Regions from separate parts of the Clostridium kluyveri DSM 555 genome, predicted to be linked through region 3. Evidence: riboswitches for the same ligand, from Rfam matches in the RefSeq annotation. Region 3 holds a riboswitch; each other region holds the start of a gene.
The links. A riboswitch is a leader RNA that binds a small molecule or an ion and turns the genes downstream of it on or off. The one in region 3 is predicted to bind glycine.

Region 1 (2,280 bases), 1.2 Mb from region 3:
TCTCTGCTACCACATTGAAATTTTCTCCTTTTATTTCTTCAAGGGCACATTTTACAACACCGGGACCACTTACTCCTACGTTTATTATGCAGTCAGCTTCTCCTACTCCATGAAATGCTCCTGCCATGAAAGGATTATCTTCAACGGCATTTGAAAATACTACAAGTTTAGCACATCCTATGCTTTCCTTTTCTCGTGTAAGATAGGCAGTTTGTTTTATTATACGTCCCATATCCCTTACAGCATCCATATTTATTCCTGCTTTTGTAGTAGCTACATTTACAGAAGAACATACTTTTTCAGTAACAGATAGTGCTTCTGGAAGGGATTTAATTAATATCTTGTCGCCTTTAGAATAGCCTTTATGTACAAGACATGAAAAGCCTCCAATGAAATCAATACCCAGTGTTTGGGTTGCCTTATCTAAAATTTTTGCATATTCTATATAATCTGTATCGGAACTTGCCTGTGCAATAAGGGAAATAGGAGTTACAGATATTCTTTTATTTATTATTGGAATACCGTATTCCACTTCGATTTCCTGGGCAGTTTTAACTAGATTTTCAGCGCAGGTAGTTATTTTATCATATATTTTTGTACGTGCTTTTTTACCATCGCTATCTATACAATCTAAAAGGGATATTCCCATGGTTATAGTTCTTATATCTAAATTTTCTCTATGGATCATATTAATTGTTTCTAATATATTTTTAGTATTGATCATTTTATCCAACTCCTCAGTTTAAATTTCATGCATAGAAGTAAATATATCTTCTCGTTGAATTTTGATAACCACATCAATTTTTTTTGCCTTATCTTCAAGAGCAGTTTTTAAATTACTAAAAGTTATGTTCATTTGGGATAGGTCTACAAGCATTACCATGGTAAAGTAATCTTTTATGAGAGTTTGGTTTATGTCTAAGATATTTATATTATTTTCATATAAAACAGAAGTTACATTATAGATAATACCTGTTTTATCCTCGCCAATTACAGTTATGAATGCTTTCATTATTTACATCTCCTTAATAGTTATTGTATTGTTAATAATTTACCCAGAAAAAATAAAATGAGACTAAAAATAAAATTAGTCTCTGGAAAACAGATTTTAAGTGTATGTCTATAAAAGACAGACAGAAACTTAAAACATGAAATCCCCTGTCCTTTTTACCTGAGAGTTTCACCAAAATTTTGGCTTTCCCCTTCGGTGCTCTTAAAGAGTCTCTCCAGAGGTTCGTCCAATAACGGTTTACAAATTACTCCCATTATCTTCATCCGTTCTTATTAAATTGATAAAATGATTATAACACGTTTAAACAGTCAATTCAAATCAATTGTAAATTGACAGAATGTTGACAAAAAGACAAGGTATATGTTAGAATAAAGCGATCTTTAGTTACAACTTTTAAATATATTTAAAGTTGTTAGTTTAGAAGATTTTGATTATCATTCTAAATTGGATAGGGAGAATATTATGTCACAAATAGAAGTAAAAAATGTATATAAGATTTTCGGGAAAAATCCTAAGAGGGTAATTTCACTTTTAGAAAAAGGAATGACAAAAAATGAAATACATAATAAGACAGGAAATTCTGTAGGAGTAAATAATGCTAGTTTTCAAGTAAACGAAGGTGAATTTTTTGTAATTATGGGTCTATCAGGAAGTGGTAAGTCTACTTTAATAAGATGCCTGAATAGATTAATAGATGCGACAAGTGGCATGGTATTAATTGATGGAGAAGACATATTAAAATGCAGTGAAGATAAGCTTCGTGAAATCAGGCGAAAAAAAATAGCCATGGTATTTCAAAATTTCGCTCTTTTTCCCCATAGAACCATATGCAGTAATGTAGAATATGGATTGGAAATACAGGGAATTGACTTAAAAGTGAGGAAAGAGAAGGCATATAAGGCTTTAGAATTGGTGGGATTAAAAGGATATGAGGAAAGTATGCCTGATGAATTGAGCGGAGGTATGAAACAGAGAGTTGGACTTGCTAGAGCTTTAGCAACAGATGCAGGTATACTGTTAATGGATGAAGCATTTAGTGCGTTAGATCCGTTGATACGCAAAGAGATGCAAGAAGAGATGCTGCAGTTGCAATCAAGAATGCATAAAACTGTGATATTTATAACTCATGATTTGGACGAGGCACTGAGATTAGGTGATAGAATTGCCATAATGAAGGACGGAAGTATAGAGCAAATTGGTACATCAGAAAATATATTGACCCATCCTGCTAACAAGTATGTGAAGAGGTTTGTACAGGATGTGGATAG
Region 2 (2,280 bases), 1.7 Mb from region 3:
CACTTTGAGCATAATCAGTTAGTCCCACCAAAGCCTTATCTCCTTCTATTTTTACCCATTCATGCGATTCAGTGTACATAAGTTCCTTTGGAAAATTCATGTTTTATTCCTCCTATTTACTTTTTTTATAAAATGGCAGCTCTACTACCTCTGCTTCTATTTTTTTTCTTCTTGCAATTACTGTTACTTTTGTTCCCAGCTTACTGTAATCTGAGGAAAGCAGTGCCATAGCTGCAGGATAACCAATATATGGACAGTGAGTTCCAGATGTGGTAATTCCAATATTATAATCTCCTGAATAAACCTCCATATTCTCCCTTATAATGCCTCTCCCTGTAACTTTTAATCCTACCCTCTTTTTTTGTATAGGCTGATTCTGCTCTAAGGCTTTCTTACCTATAAAGTCCTTTTTATCCATTTTAATAAACATGCCAAGACCCGCTTCTATAGGCGTTATTTCATCATTCATCTCATGTCCATACAAAGGCATGGAAGCTTCCAGTCTAAGTGTATCTCTGGCACCTAAACCACAGGGAATCAATCCCTCTTCCTTACCTGCTTCTAAAAGAGCCTCCCATATCCTAGGTGCTTTGTCAGATTCCATATATATTTCATAGCCATCTTCTCCGGTATATCCTGTTTTTGAAATCATGCACTTTGCCCCTTCTAAAGTACAGTTAAATATGCCGCTGTAATATTTCTTGGGTATTTCATCTGATTTTACCACATTGCTTATAACTGAAAATGAGGAAGGTCCCTGTAGTGCAATTTGCGCCACATCCTCTGAAATATCCTCAAATACTACATTCCCCTCACCATGAGATTTCATCCAGCTGTAATCCTTATCTTTATTTGCGGCATTGACCACAATCAAATAATCATTGTCCTTTACTTTATATACAATCATATCATCCACTACGCCGCCTTTTTCATTGCACATAGGGCTATATCTTGCCTGGCCATCATACATTCCTTCAAAATTATTGGTAAGCAAATGATTAAGATTTTTTAATGCATCTTCTCCTCTGCAAGTAATTTCTCCCATATGAGATACATCAAATAATCCACAGACTTTCCGTACTGCCATATGCTCTGCTATTACTCCCCCTTCATATTGAACTGGAAGCAGATAGCCTGCAAAAGGAACCATCTTCCCTTTATATTTTAGATGCTTTTCATAAAGTGGTGTCTTCTTTTCCATTGCTCCATCCCCTTTTCAATAATAAAAAAGCACATAAATAAACAACCTATTTATTTATGCGCTCTGTCTTTTATACCTGAAAGATTTTAGCTTCTTCGGTGTATTGCTACTTTCCAGAGTTTCGTCAAAATTCAGTCCTTTTACCTGAGAGTTTACTGCAGCTTCCCCTTCGGTGCCGCCATATTTCTGGCAGTCTCTCCTAAATTTATCATTCGAGTATTAATTTTTATTAATAAAATATTAGCATAGCCTTTTTACAGTGTCAACAAAAACACCAAAACTTGTATTAATTCCTTAAACTTTACCCCTCATTATTTGCAATAAAAAAATTAATATATAAAATTATTGTGAAATTCATATAATTTTTAACCTTTAGCAATATCTATACATAATATGTATTTTTTATAATTATTATGCGTAAAAATTCTAGATAATGTTATACAAATTTCTCCCGTAGCATAGGATATATAGGGTTCTGAAAAATAATTGTCAATTTTAGAATTCATAAGCTCATAATAGTATCTCTTTAGGGAATTATCTTCTCCCTTTACTGCAGGAGAAAATACAATACCATCAGGGTGGATACCACTTTTTTCTTTGGAAAAAATGGTATCGGTAATTTGAATTCCAGTCTCATCAAGAATATAAGCACACTCAATATCTAGATTTTTATATTTGTCTATAAACTCTAAAATTAAATTATCAAAGTTATTCACAGGATTTACTCTAAGTTCTTTAACAAACTTACTTAAAAACTTGTCAATTTTATACCTATAGAGCCTGTCTCTTCTGGCCTTTAAAATCATATGCTCTTTATAACTATTTACTGCATTTTCAATCTTATCATTAACCTTTTTAATCATATTATTATTTATAAATTCAGGCTTTGAAAAAAAATATCCCTGAACCAAATGGGCACCAAATTCAACTACATAATTAAGTTCAATTTGGGTTTCCACCCCCTCTGCCACAACTATTGCACCTATTCTATTGGCAAGGCCTGTAATACATTTAAATATTTCCTGCTTGTGATAACTGTCCTGAATGTTTCTAACCAGCAGTGCATCTAGCTTTATAAT
Region 3 (2,280 bases):
TACGATATTTTAAATGACAGACCACCATAATTCCCCAAATGAAGATGAAACAAAATGTTGATATACTTGTAATAAGCACAAATACTCCTTCTGGCATAATATAGCTTAAAATAACTGAAATTAAAATAACAGCTGCTGAAAACATCAAAGCATTAGAAGGTACTTTATTAGAAGTTAACCTTTTCATTGAATTAGGGGCATTATTTTCTTTAGCAAGAGAATAGACCATACGGCTTGTACTAAATATTCCGCTATTGCAAGCAGATGCCGCTGACGTTAACACAACAAAATTTACAATACTTGCTGCTGCTGCGATTCCCACTGCTGCAAATACCTGTACAAATGGACTTTTATCTGCATTAATTGAATTCCAAGGGTATATACTCATAATAACAGTAAGTGCTCCAATGTAAAAAATAATAATTCTAATTGGAATATTGTTAATAGCCTTTGGAATGACATACTCTGGATTTTCAGTTTCACCCGCTGTCAAGCCAACCAATTCAATTCCTGTAAAAGCAAATACGACCATTTGAAAGGAAAGAATAAAACCACTTGTCCCATTTGGAAACCATCCTCCGTGATTCCAAAGATTCGTAAAGCTAGATGCGCCAACATTTGTAGAAAATCCTTTAATAATCATAAATGTACCAATTATAATTAGTGCTAAAATTGCAACAATTTTAATTAAAGCAAACCAGAATTCCATTTCCCCGAACAACTTTACTGTAGTGAGGTTCATAATTAATAAAATTATAAGAACTACAAGACTCGGAACCCATTGAGCTATATTAGGCAGCCAATATTGTATATAAAGTCCTGATGCAGTTAAATCAGCCATAGCAAGTGAGATCCAACAAAACCAATAAGTCCATCCAGTAATAAATGCTGCTCCATTTCCCATATACTCCTGTACAAAGTCTACAAAAGAATGATAGTTTAAATTAGAGAGCAATAATTCCCCAAGAGCACGCATGATAAGAAAACAAACTACCCCTGTTATGGTATATGCAAATAAAATAGATGGCCCTGCCAAATGAATTGATCTGCCTGAACCAAGGAATAATCCGGTACCAATTGCACCTCCAATTGCAAGTAGTTGAACATGCCGATTTTTTAATCCTCGTGATAAGTTTTCATTTTCTGACATATATATTCCGCCTTTCTAATACTGCTGTTTTAAAATTCATTTTAAAATATTATTGATACGAGCACTGTCATAAGAAATCATTACAAAATATGATATCACTAATACAGTACTTAATGTGATTAAACTAATAATGTTCCTTTGTGAATTGCTCCATTTTATCCCTCCATTTTAGCAAAAGGCATCTCCCAAAGATGCCTTTTGCTATGTAAATATTTTTTGATTAGAGATACAAATGGGAATAGATAAGCTTTGAATGAAGTAATCAATTATGTATTACCATTATAAGACATGCTACCTTTTCCCTGTCCTTTTACCTGAGAGTTTCGCCCTTCGACTTTCTCCTTCGGTGCTCATTAAGAGTCTCTCCAAGGATTCATCCAATAGCGGTCATCTCTAAATTAAATAGGTACCTGAAAGATTTACTTCTTCGGTGAATGGCTATTGCCATAACTCTCCCACTATTTTCATCTGAAATATTCAATTTACCGTTATATATTAATATATTTTTAATAAAATTGCAATGATTTCTTCATTTTTGAGTGTATATAGCCTCCTCATCTCTAAAACCTTGAATGTAAAAAAAGCCTATATCGTTAGATAAGGGCTTTTAGTCCTTAGATTACAACCGTACACCAAAATTTAAAGACAATATTACCATGATTTGTAAGTTTAAATAACATAAGCGAATCTGGCATTATTATTTTAATTACTAATATAAAAAAAGGAATTAGGCATAAAGTAGTAGTGCCGGTAATTGTAGACCACATTTGTGATGTGATTTCACTATTTTCTTTCAAAAATCGTGCGTTGAAAATTGCATACCATGTCCAAAGACATAATGCAGATTAACCGCCTCGCTTTAGAATGAATATTTAATATTCAAGGAGAGATGAAAATGAAAACTGTCGAGGAACAACTGCGTATTATAGCAAAGGGCGTTAGCATACTGGTAGATGAGGATGAACTACGAAACAAGCTGACGGAATTCATTCAAAACAATCGGCCCCTGATTATCAAATTGGGACTGGATCCAAGTGCGCCGGATATCCACCTAGGGCATGCCGTTGTACTGCGAAAAATCAAGCAGATGCAGGACTTAGGGCATGAAGCGGTGATTATCATCGGTGATT

Region 1: another riboswitch for glycine. It lies ahead of CKL_RS03810 (ACT domain-containing protein); the one in region 3 lies ahead of CKL_RS17165 (amino acid permease).
Region 2: another riboswitch for glycine. It lies ahead of gcvT (glycine cleavage system aminomethyltransferase GcvT); the one in region 3 lies ahead of CKL_RS17165 (amino acid permease).

Annotation. Positions count from the first base shown of each region.
Region 1 is NC_009706.1:768,637-770,916, forward strand. Features, by position in the region: gene CKL_RS03805 (PFL family protein) at 1-724, opposite strand, end outside; gene CKL_RS03810 (ACT domain-containing protein) at 743-1,012, opposite strand; glycine riboswitch at 1,149-1,240, opposite strand; gene CKL_RS03815 (quaternary amine ABC transporter ATP-binding protein) at 1,475-2,280, shown strand, end outside.
Region 2 is NC_009706.1:1,876,263-1,878,542, forward strand. Features, by position in the region: gene gcvH (glycine cleavage system protein GcvH) at 1-100, opposite strand, end outside; gene gcvT (glycine cleavage system aminomethyltransferase GcvT) at 113-1,201, opposite strand; glycine riboswitch at 1,324-1,413, opposite strand; gene CKL_RS08720 (EAL domain-containing protein) at 1,567-2,280, opposite strand, start outside.
Region 3 is NC_009706.1:3,572,868-3,575,147, forward strand. Features, by position in the region: gene CKL_RS17165 (amino acid permease) at 1-1,150, opposite strand, end outside; glycine riboswitch at 1,443-1,529, opposite strand; gene tyrS (tyrosine--tRNA ligase) at 2,046-2,280, shown strand, end outside.